One region of the Kitasatospora sp. NPDC057936 genome, then DNA from elsewhere that is predicted to be linked to it. Evidence: riboswitches for the same ligand, from Rfam matches in the RefSeq annotation. Region 1 holds a riboswitch; the other holds the start of a gene.

Evidence for each region. Region 1 has a riboswitch for thiamine pyrophosphate ahead of ACFVU9_RS35590 (purine-cytosine permease family protein). Riboswitches for the same ligand answer to the same signal wherever they lie in the genome.
Region 2: another riboswitch for thiamine pyrophosphate. It lies ahead of thiC (phosphomethylpyrimidine synthase ThiC); the one in region 1 lies ahead of ACFVU9_RS35590 (purine-cytosine permease family protein).

What each region holds. Positions count from the first base shown of each region.
Region 1 covers NZ_JBHVPD010000093.1:22,534-29,718, forward strand. Annotated here, with positions in the region: gene ACFVU9_RS35575 (DUF5926 family protein) at 1-792, opposite strand, end outside; gene ACFVU9_RS35580 (ATP-binding protein) at 919-1,335, opposite strand; gene ACFVU9_RS35585 (glycerophosphodiester phosphodiesterase family protein) at 1,783-2,607, opposite strand; gene ACFVU9_RS35590 (purine-cytosine permease family protein) at 2,687-4,138, opposite strand; TPP riboswitch at 4,131-4,278, opposite strand; gene ACFVU9_RS35595 (S1C family serine protease) at 4,512-6,401, shown strand; tRNA gene ACFVU9_RS35600 (tRNA-Ser) at 6,463-6,550, shown strand; gene ACFVU9_RS35605 (MerR family transcriptional regulator) at 6,671-7,185, shown strand, end outside.
Region 2 covers NZ_JBHVPD010000040.1:47,037-54,221, forward strand. Annotated here, with positions in the region: gene ACFVU9_RS21625 (DUF5326 family protein) at 1-26, shown strand, start outside; gene ACFVU9_RS21630 (SPFH domain-containing protein) at 112-1,554, opposite strand; gene ACFVU9_RS21635 (hypothetical protein) at 1,729-1,929, opposite strand; TPP riboswitch at 2,027-2,162, shown strand; gene thiC (phosphomethylpyrimidine synthase ThiC) at 2,157-3,971, shown strand; gene ACFVU9_RS21645 (hypothetical protein) at 4,138-4,353, shown strand; gene ACFVU9_RS21650 (hypothetical protein) at 4,409-5,230, opposite strand; gene ACFVU9_RS21655 (metallophosphoesterase) at 5,473-6,747, opposite strand; gene ACFVU9_RS21660 (LacI family DNA-binding transcriptional regulator) at 6,862-7,185, opposite strand, start outside.

The sequences.
Region 1 (7,185 bases):
GCCGACCAGGCGGGTGTCGGTGCCGAGCGAGGCCTCGCCGGCCGCGTTCAGCCGGGCCAGCGCGTCCAGGAGCTGCTCCTCGGGGACGGTCATCACCCAGCGCAGGTGGTTCTTGTCCGGGGTGCCGCACCAGTACGCGGCGTCGACACTGGTGAGCTTCTCGGTCGGGATGGCGGAGGCGTTGGCGCGCTCCAGCGAGGCGGCGACCTCGCCGGTGGCGGTCTCGGCGTCCTCCAGCCAGAACTCGAAGCCGGTGTGCACGGCGGGCGTGAAGTCCGCCGTGACGTCCAGCAGGTCCTGCAGGCGGCGCCCGCCCGGGACGGTCCGGCGGGCCGGCACGGGGCTGCCCGGCTCGGCGGCCAGGGCCAGCTCCAGCGCGTCCGCGAGGTCGCGGCTCAGGTCGCCCGAGGAGGACTGGGTCTGCAGGCCGAGCAGGATCGAGCCGTCCTGGCGGCGCAGGGCCGGCCAGGCGAGCGGCAGGACGGTGGCCAGGGTGACCGACGGCACCTCGCCGACGGCGGTCCCGGCGACTCCGGCGGCCAGCGTCAGCGGCACGGTGGCGGCGGGCACCAGCTCGCGCAGCGCGACCCAGTCGGCCTCGCCCGGCAGGCCCTCGAACGGGCGGTGCACCAGCTCCTGCACCGCGTGCGAGGCCTCCCGGCCGTGGCAGGCCTTGTACCGGCGGCCCGAGCCGCACGGGCAGTCGTCGCGGGCCCCGACCACGGGGATCTCACCCGTGACGGCGGTGGTGGACTGGCGCTGCGGCGCCTTCTTGGCGGCCTTCTTGCCCATGGTGCGGCTCTCCCGGGGACGGTGGTCCTTTGCTCCGGGAAGCCTACTGACGTTCTCCCGGCGCGCGGGCACGCGCCGGGGCGGGAGCGCTGCGGCGGGGGCGCCCGGGGCCTGCGGGCGGGGCGCTCAGGCGCTGCGGGCGTCACCGCCGGTGCGCCTGGCGTGCCGCGCGCGGGCGGGCAGCGCGGCCCAGACCGTCACCTCGCCGGGTGCGTCGCGCACGCCCCAGTCGCTCGCGAGCTGGTCGACGATGCCCAGGCCGCGGCCGCCGCGCGAGGTCAGCGAGGGGCTGCCGGGCTCGGGCCGCGTCGGTGCGCCGCCGTCGGTGACCTCCACCGTCAGCACGCCGTCCGCGTGCATCTGCCAGCGGACGAGCACGCCGCCGTCGTCGCCGGGCTGTTCCGCGTCCCGGCCGGCCGGCGCACCGGCGTGCGGCCCGGACGGGACGCCGACCAGTACCTGGTCGACGACCTCGGCCAGGGTGCCGCGCCCGAGCGCGGGCAGCGGGCCGAGCGGCCGGGCGTACCGGCACGCATTGCTCAACAGCTCGGAAAGGATCAGTACGGCATCATCGATGACCGGTTCCGGTATCTGCCGATCACCCAGATCTCGACGCAGTCGGCGCCGTGCGACCCCGACACTCGCTGGGCCGTGCGGCACTGCCATGGTCGATGAAGTCGGCACTTCACGCGCCACCATCAACGCCACCCCCGGACCTCCTTCAGCGTATGCCGAGGGATGGATGCCCCTTGGTAATGCGTCGGAAACGACCGCGCGACGATCCCGCGAGCCCATTTCGAGCAGCGCGACCGAGGGTGGGCGGGAGGTCATTCCCCGCTCACCCTCCGTCGCGCCGGCGCACGATTTCCGGCAAGAAACGTGCGCGGAAGGTTTGAATGCCGACCGGATCGGTCGGGTTCGGCGATCAGGTTCCGACAGAGCGGTCGGCACCCACCGGGATCCGTGGGGCCTGTGGGCCCTCCGGGGCCCTCAGCGGCCGAGCTGCGCCAGCACCTGCGCGGGCTTGTTGGTGATGATCGCCGACACCCCGAGCTCCAGGCACAGGTCCACGTCGGCCGGCTCGTCGACCGTCCACACGTGCACCTCGTGGCCCAGCTCGCGCAGCCGCGGCACCAGGTCGGGCTTGGCCCGCACCAGGTCGATGCCGGGCCCGGCGATCCGCGCCCCGCCGGGCAGCGGCCGGCCCTCCCGCAGCCGGCCGAGCAGCGGCAGCATCCGCTCGATCAGGAACACCCGAGGGTAGTCCGGCGCGGCGGCGGCCACCCGGTCCAGCGCGATCGACGAGAAGCTCATGATCCGGGCGGACGGGCGGTCGCCCTCGCGGGTGCCGGAGATCTTGAACCGTTCGAGCATCCGGAGCAGCTCGGCCTCGACCCGGCCGCGGAAGCGCACCGGGTGCTTGGTCTCGATCGCCAGGTCCACCGGCCGTCCGCAGTCCACGACCAGCTCCAGCAGCCGCTCCAGGGTCAGCACGCCGCGCAGCTCGGGGTCGGTGCTGGGCCGGCCGGTCTTCCAGGCGCCGAAGTCGTAGTCCTGCAGCTCGGCGAGCGTCATCGCCGAGACGGTGCCGCGGCCGTTGGAGACCCGGCCGATGCGGCGGTCGTGCACGCAGACCAGCTCGCCGTCGGCGGTCACCCGGACGTCGCACTCGACGGCGTCCGCGCCCTCCTCGAGGGCCCGCCGGTAGGCGGCCAGGGTGTGCTCGGGCAGGGCGTCCGAGGAGCCGCGGTGGGCGACTACCTGGACGGACGGCGCGGTGCGCGGGGCCGTCGAAGACAGATCTGGGCTGGTCACGCCGTCAACGATAGGCGGAGCAGGTGACGCGGAGGCGAAGACGGTCCCAACCCGAGGGGCCGTCCTCGCCTCCGCTCCCTCAGTGCTGCGGGGTGCGCCGGCTCAGCGGGGTGAGCGCCCAGGTGACCAGCGCGGGCACCGCGAAGGCGAACAGCGAGGCCGACGTCCACTCCTGCGGGGTGAAGTGCAGCGCCCCCTGGGCCGAGGTCCAGAAGTCGGTCCACCAGCCGGCTACCGGGGTCGGCGCGATGAACTGGTAGACCGCGAAGCCGAGCACCCACGGCAGCAGCATCAGCCAGCGCGAGGGCGCCTCGGCGGTGAGGTTCCAGCCGTTGCGGCCGGCGCCGAAGAAGTAGTCCACCGCCAGCACGGCCAGCAGCGGCACGAAGACCGAGCCGATCAGGCCGAGGAAGTTGGTGTACGTGTCGGTGAACTTGTCGATCCGCAGCGCCAGCACGGTGGTCAGCAGGCCGATCGCGCCGGACAGCACCCGGCGGTCCGCCCGCGGCAGCAGGTTCTGCACCGACATCGCGGTCGAGTACACGTTGGCGAAGGACTGGTCCGTCTCGCGCAGCACCAGCACCAGCAGGAACAGCCAGCCCGCCCAGACGCCGAGGAAGGAGTCGAAGATCTTGTTCGGGTCGCCGTCGGACTGCAGCAGCGCCATCAGGCCCAGCGCGTAGCACCACACCTGGGCGACGGTGTAGCCGGAGAAGCTGCCCCAGAACGCCGAGCGCGGCGTGCGCGAGTGCCGCGTGTAGTCGGCGGCGAGCGGGACGAAGGAGATCGACACCGCGATCATCGCGTCGGTGGCGCCCAGGAAGCCGTGCCAGTTGCCCTTGCCCGGGTCGGGCACGCCGTGCCGGCCCAGCTGGACGGTCAGGTAGACCATCGCGACGGCGACGGCGCCCGCCACGAAGCGCCGCAGCACCCGGATCGAGCCGAGCGGCCAGATCGTCAGCACGGTGGTCAGCCCGCCCGCGAGCAGGACGAACAGCCACCGGTAGCCGTCCGTGTGGGCGACCGTCTGCGCGCCCGCCGCGATCGTCAGGAGCTCGAACACGCCCCAGCCGATGCACTGGACGATGTTCAGCACCGTCGGGACGTACGAGAGCCGGGTGCCGAACAGCCCGCGCAGGTTCGCCATCGCCGGCGCGCCGGTGCGGGCGCCGATCAGCGCGGCCACGCCGAGCATCGCGGTGCCCACCGCGGTGCCGGCCACGATCGCGGTGCCCGCGGCGGCCAGCGACAGCTCGCTGCCCGGGGCGCCGAGCACGGTGGCGGCGGTGGAGAAGCCGATCAGGCTGACGCCGAGGTTCATCCACAGCGCGAAGTGGTCGCGGAAACGCAGCGTGCGCGGCGGCTCGGCGTCGAGGACGAGCGGTGCCTCGGCCTTCTCCGGCCGGTCCAGCAGCGCGGTCGCGGCGGCGGTCCCGCCGGATCCGGGCCCGTCATGACCGGTCGTGGACGATTCGGAGAAACCCTTGGACTCGGGCGCGCCCGAAGAAGAGGATGGCGAAGCAGGCGGCATGGCCGATACTCCCTACGCCGGCATTACCCGGACAGGTTCCGGCGGTCAGCGCCCCCTCGACGGTCCGCCCGGGATCCCGTGGCGTACGGTCGACCAGCGCACTCTCAGCCTGGAAGGTCCAAGCTCCCGCGTGTCAGTTTGGAGCGACAGGCTAACCGGCACCGGGGCGAACGCCCAAGGCCAGGGGGCGTGCCGTCCGCATCGCGGGACGTTCGGCGGGGGTGGGGGAGCCGCCGCCGGGAACGTGTCGTCGAGCGGAGGCGTCGGTCCCGCCTAAGGATTCTTATGAGTTCTTCAGAGGGGTCCTTACGGCAATCGAATCGGCAGTGCGAAAAACTATGGTCCTTGGTTCTGTCAGCTATGGAGGTCGTCCGTGAGCACCGAGCGCGAGGTTGGGCCCACCGGGCCGCAGGGGGAGCAGCCCTCGGGCACCGAGGCCGCGGCAGCGGCCGCGGCTCCGGACGGGCACAAGCCCACCATGGCCTTCGGCAGGATCCCCGAGCCCGAGGCCCCGGCGGACGCCGCGCCGGCCGACGGCGGGCACAAGCCGACCATGGCCTTCGGCCGGGTGCCCGAGCCCGAGGCCCCGGCGGACGCCGCGCCGGCCGACGGCGGGCACAAGCCCACCATGGCCTTCACCAAGGTCCCCGCCCCGGAGGCGGCGCCCGTCGCCCCCGCTGCGCCCGAGGCGGCCCCCGCCGCGCCCGCCGAGGCGCCGGTCGCGCCGGTCGCCGAGAGCGGCTACATCGACGCCCCGCCGCCGGTCCTGCCGCCCGCCCCGGCCGCGCCCGTCGCCCCGGCCGCGGTACCGGCCGCGCCCGTTGCCCCGGCTGCGCCCGCCGCGCCCGTCGGCGAGGCCGCCCCGGTCCTGCCGCCGGTCGCCAACCCGTACGCGACGCCGACCCACGGCGTCCCCGCCGCCGGCGCCCACGACCCGTACGCCGCCCCCGGCGCCCAGCACCCGTTCGGCGCCGGCCGCCCGCTCGGCGGCTGGGGCGCGGGGCACGACACCACCGCCGCGCACGGCATCCCCGGCTACCCGGGCGCCCCCGGTGCGCCCGGCGGTCCCGCGGGCCCGCTCGGCTACCCGGCGGACTACCCCGGCGGCCCGGCCGGCCCCGGCGGTCCCCGCAAGAAGCGCGGCGGCCTGGTCGCCCTGATCGCCGCCGTCGCCCTCGTGGCGGGCATCGCCGGCGGTGCCGTCGGCGTGGCGGTCTCGGGCAACGGCAACTCCGTCGCCTCCGCGGACGACCACCGCAGCACCACCATCCAGGCCAGCAACACCCAGAAGAACGAGCCCGCCCCCGGCTCGATCGCCGCCATCGCGCAGAAGGCGCTGCCGAGCGTCGTCACCATCAAGGCGCAGAACAGCAGCGAGTCGGGCACCGGCACCGGCTTCGTCTTCGACACCGAGGGCCACATCCTCACCAACAACCACGTGGTGGCGCCCGCCGTCACCGGCGGCGGCGGGAAACTGACCGTCAAGTTCGCCGACGGCTCCTCCTACAGCGCCTCCGTGCTCGGCCGCGCCGAGGGCTACGACGTGGCCGTCGTCAAGATCGACAACCCGCCGAAGGAGAAGCTGAGCCCGCTCACGCTGGCCGACTCCGACAAGGTCAACGTCGGCGACGCCACCATCGCGATCGGCGCGCCGTACGGCCTGGAGTCGACCGTCACCAGCGGCATCATCAGCGCCAAGGACCGCCCGGTCGCCTCCGGCGACGAGACCGGCGCCCAGGCCTCCTACATGAACGCCCTGCAGACCGACGCCTCGATCAACCCCGGCAACTCCGGCGGCCCGCTGCTCGACTCCAGCGGCGCCGTGGTCGGCATCAACTCGGCGATCCAGTCCAACGCCTCCGCCAACGGGCGGGCCGGCAGCATCGGCCTCGGCTTCGCCATCCCGATCAACCAGGCCAAGTGGGTCGCCGACACCCTGATCAAGACCGGCAAGCCGGTCTACGCCCAGCTCCAGGTGCTGCGCAACGACGACTACAAGGGCGACGGGGCGCAGATCCAGACCCGCGACATCCAGGGCCAGCCCGCCGTCACCCCCGGCGGCGCCGCCGACAAGGCCGGCCTCAAGCCCGGCGACGTCATCACCAAGCTCAACGGTGCCCCGATCGAGAACGGCCCGGCCCTGGTCAGCCGGATCTGGACGCACAAGCCCGGCGAGACCGTCGACGTCGAGTACCAGCGCAACGGCCAGACCATGACCACCAAGGTCACCCTCGGCTCGCGGGAGGGCGACACCCCGAGCTGACCCGGCACCCGGAAACCGTGTGCACCGAACCCCGCCGGACCCGTTAGGCTGACCTCCGCCTGGAGAGCTGCCCGAGCGGCCTAAGGGAACAGTCTTGAAAACTGTCGTGGCGTGACCCGTCACCGTGGGTTCGAATCCCACGCTCTCCGCCGGTAGGGGAAAACACCTGCTCAGGGCGGGTGCCGACATCGAGTCGGCACCCGCCTTCGCGTTTTGCGGGCAGCGGGGCTTGACCCTGACACCGTGGGAGGCCGTGCACTGGGAGCACCATGTTGAACATCGGAGACTTCGCCAGGCACGGCCGGGTGTCGGTGCGGATGCTGCGCCATTACGACGCCATCGGACTGCTGCACCCCGCCCGGGTGGACCCGGTCAGCGGCTACCGCTTCTACCAGGCGGCCCAACTCGCCCGGCTCAACCGGGTGATCGCGCTCAAGGAGCTGGGCTTCACGCTCCAGCAGGTGCGGGCCGTCCTGGACGAGGAGGTGGACGCGGCCGAACTGCGCGGGATGCTGCGGCTGCGGCGCGCCGAACTGGCCGAGGCGATCGCGGCGGACACGCGGCGACTGGCCCGGGTGCGGGCGAGGCTCCGGACGATCGAGAGCGAGGGGACCATGTCCACGCACGATGTCGTGGTGAAGCCGGTGCCGTCCGTCCGGGCGGCCGAACTGAGCGCGGTGGCGGCGAGCTACCAGCCGGAGGACATCGGACCGGTGATCGGCCCGCTGTTCGCCGAGCTGTGCCGCCGGCTGGCGGCGGCGGGGGTCGCCGAGACCGGCCCGGC
Region 2 (7,185 bases), on a different contig from region 1:
TGGTGAAGAAGGCGGCGAAGCTCTGACGACGCTCCGGCGTCGACGCCGAGGCCCGGCACCCCGTCGTGGGGTTGCCGGGCCTCGGCCGTCGCGGCGCGGGACCGCTCCGGGTCACTCCTCGATGCGGACCTGCTGCACCACCGGCGCCTTGGCGTCGGCCGGCGCGTCGGCCGGGGCCTCCTTCATGGTGCTCAGCAACTGGCGGGCCAGGCCCAGGCCGGTGCCGCCCATGGTCAGCGCCTTCGCGAACATCTCGCCCATGCCGTCCGCGCCGTTGAGCAGCACCATGTGCTCGACGTTGCCGAAGGACTCGGCCGCGGCCCGGACGATCTCCGGCCACTTCTCCGCCAACTCCTGCGCCACGACGGCGTCCTGGTTCTCGGCGAGGGCCGCGGCGCGGGCCCGGATGCCCTCGGCGTTGGCCAGCCCGAGCGCCCGGGCCGCCTCGGCGTCCGCCAGACCGCGGGCCTCGACGGCCGCGGCCTCCGCCTGACCGGTGGCCCTGGTCGCCTCGGCGGCGGCCAGGCCGCGCAGCTTGGTGGCCTCCGCCTCGGCCGCCGCGGCGATCTTCACCTGGCTGGCGTCGGCCGCCGCCCGCAGCTCGGTCTCCCGGGCGTGCGCCTGGGCCGAGGAGATCCGGGCGTCGCGGTCGGCGTCGGCCTTGGTGCGGGTCTCGTACGCCTTGGCGTCGGCCGGCTTGCGGACGTCGATCTGGAGCTGCTGCTCCTTGCGCTGGGCCTCCAGCTCGGCGACCTTCGTCTCCTGGACGACGACCTCCTGGCGGGCGGCCGCCTCGGCGAGCGGTCCGGCCTGCCGGGCGCGGGCGCTCGCGGTGTCCATCTCGGCCTGGTAGGAGGCCTGCTGGATCTCGCTGTTGCGGGTGGCCTCGGCCTTGCGGGCGAACGCCTCCTGCTCCGCCTCGGTGGCCTCGCGGTCGGCGGCGGCGGCCGCGATGCGGGCGTCGCGCTGGACGGCCGCGGCGTGCGGGGCGGCGAGGTTGCGGATGTACCCGGTCGGGTCCAGGATCTCCTGGATCTGCAGCGAGTCGATGATCAGACCGAGCTTCTCCATCTCGGCGCCCGAGGCGGCCCGGGTCTCGCCGGTCAGCCGATCGCGGTCGCGGATCATGTCCTCGACCGTCAGCCCGCCGACGATGGAGCGCAGGTGACCGGCGAACACGTTGTGCACCCGCTGGCCCATCATCTTCTGCTGGTCCAGGAAACGCCGGGCGGCGTTGGCGATCGACACCGAGTCGTCGCCGACCTTGAAGATGACGACACCCTTGACGTGCACCGGGATGCCCTGCTGCGTCACGCACTCGACGTCCAGCTCGGCCTCGTTGAGGTCCAGCGACAGGCGGCGCACCGCCTGCATGCCCGGGACGACGAAGGTGCCCCGCCCGGTGACGATCCGGAAGCCCAGGCCGTCCCCGTGCTTCGACCCGGAGATGATCAGTGCCTCGTTCGGCTCGGCGACCCGCCACATGAGCTTGAACAGGATGATCACAACGATGATGGAGGCCACCACGGCCCCCGCGACGACGCCGATAACCATCGGCCGACTCCCCCTTCAAGGCACACCGCTCCGTGGCTGCGCGTGGTTGTGCAGGAGTGCGCGGACGCGGTGGCAGCGGAGATTCTGCGCCTGTTCGTGCGCGTGCGCCAGTAGGTGACGTCGTGACTTCGTCCCGGTCCTGTCACGGGCCCCGTGACGAGGGAGGATCGTCCGTCAGAGCGGCGACACGAACACCGTGCGCGGCGCCTGGTACTCGACCACGATCACCTGCGTGCCCGTCGGCAGCGGATCCCCCGGCACCGCCAGGTACGCCAGGAACGCCTCCGTCCCCTGACGCTCGGGCACGTGCACCAGCACCTCCCCGACCAGGCCCGCGCCGATCTTCCCCGTGACCCGCCCCGTCAGTCCGATCATGGGCTTCAGTCTGCGCTCGCCGCCCGCCCACCGGAAGCCCTCTGGACCTGCGGCGATCCTCTCGCTACGGTGTTGGGCGTCATGTGCAGGCAACACCGCCTGCGGACGCGGGAGCTCGGAGCACCGGGCTGAGAGGGCGCTGAACGGTCCGTCGACGGACGGCCGGGACGCTGCGCCGACCGCAGGAACCTGGACCGGGTAATGCCGGCGTAGGGAGTGAAGGTCAGATGACCACGTTCGACGCACAGCCGCAGTCTGCCCAGAGCGCCCCCAGCAGCGAGCGCACCGGCTACCCGACCCCGGCCTGGCGCAAGGCCCACCGCGAGGGATCCCGCCCCGATCTGCGGGTCCCGTTCCGCGAGGTGGTGCTCACCAACGGCAAGACCGTTCCGCTGTACGACACCTCCGGCCCGTACACCGACCCCGCCTACGAGCCCGACGTGCGCCGCGGCCTGCCCGCCCTGCGCGACGCGTGGATCCGCCAGCGCGGTGACGTCGAGGAGTACGACGGCCGCGAGGCCCGCCCCGAGGACGACGGCATCAAGCACACCTCGCCGCGCGGCGGGAACCTGCGCAACCTCGACGCCGTCTTCCCCGGCCGCCCCCGCCGCCCGCTGCGCGGCCGCGGCGGCGCCGCCGTGACCCAACTCGCCTACGCCAAGCGCGGGATCGTCACGCCGGAGATGGAGTTCGTCGCCCTGCGCGAGGGCCTGGCCCCCGAGTTCGTGCGCGACGAGGTGGCCCGCGGCCGGGCCGTCATCCCGGTGAACGTGAACCACCCCGAGGTGGAGCCGGCGATCATCGGCACCAACTTCCTGGTGAAGATCAACGCCAACATCGGCAACTCCGCCGTCACCTCCTCGATCGAGGAGGAGGTGGAGAAGATGACCTGGGCCACCCGTTGGGGCGCCGACACCGTCATGGACCTCTCCACCGGCCGCAACATCCACACCACCCGCGAGTGGATCCTGCGCAACTCCCCCGTGCCGATCGGCACCGTGCCGCTGTACCAGGCCCTGGAGAAGGTCGACGGCAGGGCCGAGGAGCTGAGCTGGGAGGTCTACCGGGACACCATCATCGAGCAGTGCGAGCAGGGCGTCGACTACATGACCGTCCACGCCGGCGTGCTGCTGCGGTACGTCCCGCTGACCGCCCGCCGCAAGACCGGCATCGTCTCGCGCGGCGGATCGATCATGGCCGCGTGGTGCCTCGCGCACCACAAGGAGAACTTCCTCTACACGAACTTCGAGGAGCTCTGCGACATCCTCGCCGCCTACGACGTCACCTTCTCGCTCGGTGACGGCCTGCGGCCCGGCTCCATCGCCGACGCCAACGACGAGGCGCAGTTCGCCGAGCTGCAGACCCTCGGCGAGCTCGGCCGGATCGCCCGCGAGCGCGACGTCCAGGTGATGATCGAGGGCCCGGGCCACGTCCCGATGCACAAGATCAAGGAGAACATGGATCTCCAGAAGGAGATCTGCGACGAGGCGCCGTTCTACACGCTCGGCCCCCTCACCACGGACGTCGCCCCCGGCTACGACCACATCACCTCCGGCATCGGCGCCGCGATGATCGCCTGGTGGGGCACCGCGATGCTCTGCTACGTGACGCCCAAGGAGCACCTGGGCCTGCCCAACCGGGACGACGTCAAGACCGGCGTGATCACCTACAAGATCGCCGCCCACGCCGCCGACCTCGCCAAGGGCCACCCCGGCGCCCAGGCCTGGGACGACGCCCTCTCCGACGCCCGCTTCGAGTTCCGCTGGGAGGACCAGTTCAACCTGGCCCTCGACCCGGAGACCGCGCGCGACTTCCACGACGAGACCCTCCCCGCCGAGCCGGCCAAGACCGCGCACTTCTGCTCGATGTGCGGCCCGAAGTTCTGCTCGATGAAGATCTCGCAGAAGATCCGCGACGAGCACGGCGACGGCTCCACGGCCGTCGGCACCGAGTTCGACGCCGAGGCGCTGGCCGGTATGCAGGCCATGTCCGAGGAGTTCAAGGCCCACGGCAACAAGGTCTACCTGCCGATGGCGGACTGACCGCCGCCGCCCCAGAGCCGGCCCGCGTTCCTCCGGGGGGAGAGCGCGGGCCGTTTTCCTTTCCACCCGGCGGCCTCGGACGGGTTCCGGTCTTTGCCGCCCCGCCATCGTGCGTCCGGGGGAAAACGGAGGCACCCTGGGGGGAAGGCCGACCAAGGAGGCAGCGATGGGCAGCCCGATCAAGGGGACCGATCCGAGCGACGAGACGAACCGGGACGCCAAGGCGTCCCCGCGGCAGCTGTACAGCGGTGGCGAGCGGCCCTTCGACCCCGAGGACCTGGTCATGGCGTCCGGGCAGGACGTCACGCCCGAGCGCCTCGCGTGGGCCAGGCGGCAGATCGACGAGAAGGGCGCGGCGGCGCTCGAACGCTACCTGCCGTAGCGGCCGCTCCGGGGTCCTGCGCGCTGCCCCGGGCGTGGCCCGGGGCAGCGGTGCGTCAGCCGACCTCGTCGGGGCCGGTGAAGCCCGGCGGGGTGTAGCCGGGGGTGCTGAAGTCGGGCGGGGTGAAGGCGGCGGGGCGGGAGGTGCGGCCCTCGGGGTCGGTGAGGCCGTCGGGGCCCGGGCTGGTGTAGCCCGGCGGGGTGTAGCCGGGGCTGGTGAAGTCCGGGCGCTGGGCGGGGACGGCCGGGAGGCCGGCGTGCAGGTAGGGGAGGAGGCCGTGGTCGCGCAGGGCGGTGCGCCAGGCGCGGCGGGCGGCGGCGAGCTCGGCGGCGAGGTCGGGGTCGGTGCCCGCGGGGGCGCCGGAGCCGTCGCGTAACGCGGTGAGGACGAGCCCGACGAGGCCGACGGTCATCGCGACGATCCCGGCCGCGAGCGCGATCCAGCCCGCGGTGAGCAGGGAGCGGGCGAGGACGAGCCCGGGGTCGGCGGCGCGCAGGGCGTACCCGAGGAGCAGCAGGACCAGCGCCGCGGCCCAGGCCAGGATCGGGGTGAGCACGGTGAGGACCGGGAAGAGCCCGGCGCCGCCGTCGGCGGAGCGCAGCTGGGAGAGCAGGCCGGGGGCGGCCGGCTCGGCGCCCTCGGCGGGCGGGGGCGTGCTGCGCAGGCTCTCGCGCAGCCCGGTGTAGTGCTCGTACTCGGTGGCGGCCGCGGCGGCGATGGCGTCGGCGTCGCGCAGGGCGCGGGCGCGCAGCTGGTCGGCGGTGAGTGCGCCGGGCGCGCGGAGGGCGGTGCGGACGGTGCCGTCGCGGAGGGCTTCGGCGAGGAGGCGCTCGTACTCCGGGCGGTCCTCGGCGAGCAGCGGCGGGGGGTTGGTCATGGGGACCCCGTTCATGCGGACCCCGGTTCGCTCCGCCTCGCGGGCTGGGTGGGCCCGCAGGGGCGCCGAATCGGGCGCGGAGGCGGGCCGCCGGACGGGCGGCCGCTCGTGGTGTGCCTCATGGTAGGGGCGGGTGCGCCCGCGCTGACAGTCCGATTCCGGAATTTCGCGCCCCGGGCCGCGCGCGTGCGACGGCCCGGGCGCCGGGAACACCCGTGCGACGGGTGGGCCGGCGGGTGACGTCAGTTGACGGGCAGTCGGGCGATGAGCAGGCGCCCTTCCATGGTGACGCCGCCGTCCATGGCGACCGCGAGGTCGTCGGCGTACACGTACGGCCCGGGGATGTGCGGCGGGGCGCCGTCGTCGGCGTGCACAGCGCCGGTGAGGTACGGGATCGGGCTGTGGCCGTGCACGATCCGGCTGCCGCCGTAGGTGTCGAGGAGCTCGTGGACGGCCGTCGGGCCGGCGTCGCCGCGGAAGGCGAAGCGCTTGGTGAAGCGGCGGAAGCAGTCCCACCACTCGTCCACGCCCTCGTCGGCGAGCAGGCTGTGCACCGCGTCGTTGACGTCGGGGATGGACTCGCCGTACTCCAGGTAGGCGGTGGTGTCGGAGTGCAGCAGCAGGTGGCCGTCCTCGATGGCGATGGCGGGCAGCCGGGAGAGCCAGCTGATGTGGTGCGCCTGGAGCCGGTCGAGGTCGTGCTGCTGGCCGCCGTTGAGCCGCCAGGCGGCGAGGAAGGAGGCGGTGCCGGCGGTGGACTGGACGGGTTCGTCCCCGTACCTGGCGGCGCCGAGGAAGAGCAGTTCGTGATTGCCCATCAGGGCCCGGCAGTAGCCGCCCGCGGCGGCGGCCTCGGCGGCGAGCTGCATGACGAGGTCGATGACGCCGATGCCGTCGGGGCCGCGGTCGGTGAAGTCGCCGAGGAACCAGATCCGGGAGCGGCCGGCGCACCAGTGGCCGTCGGCGTCGATGATGCCCTGGTGGCGGAGTTCGGCGACGAGTTCTTCCAGGTAGCCGTGGACGTCACCGACGACGTAGAGCGGGCCGGGCGGCTCGTCCGGGCCGGGGGCCGGGTACGGGTAGCTGGGCACGGGCTCGGGCAGCGGCGGGCCGAGCTCGATGGTCGGCGGGTCGTCGCGGCCGGGGAACTGGTCGGCCGGCCGGTCGGGGTGTCCGTCGGCCAGGGGGTCGGGCACCGCGTCGGGGAACTGGAGGGCCGGCGAGGGCCGGTCGGGCAGGGTCGGCTCGTAGCCGGGGTGGTCCTGGTGGTTGAACGCCGGCGCCTGCCCGGGGGCGTGCATCGTGTGTCCGTGCGCCTGGCTGTCGGCGGGCCAGTGCTGTTCGAGGTAGCGGGCGCCGCCGTAGCCGCTGTAGGTCTCCGCTTCGTACGGCGTCCCGGCGTAGCCGGCGGGTTCGGGCTCGTAGTAGGTGCCGTACGGCAGCACGTCGAGGTCCGGCTGGTGGCGGGGGCCTGAGGAGGGGTGTTCAGGCCCGGGGAAGCGGTCCTCGGGTGTCATTCGCCCATCATAGGAAGACCACTCTCCCGGCGTCGTCACCTGGTGGGTATCCAATCCTCCGGAGCGTCAGCCGGGCCGTCCCGCAAGGTCCGTTTTGTCCCGGCTCGGTATGGTCTAGACCTCGCCCGGGGGTCGGGGAGGACTGACGGTGGTGCGCGGACTGCGGCGCTGCGAGGAGGCCCGGACGATCAGCTCGGTGGGCATCAGGGTGCCGGGCGGCGGGCCGGTTCCGGCGGTGCGGAAGCGGGGCGGGAAGAGCCGGGCGATGTCGACGCCCGTCCCGGAGTCGACGCCCTCGATGGCGTCGATGAGGAGGTTGACGACGGTCGTGCCGATCCGGCGGGGCTTCAGTGAGAGCGTGGTGATCGGGGGCTCGGTGGCGGCGTAGACGTCGCTCTCGCTGCAGCAGACCAGCAGGAGGTCGTCGGGCACCCGCAG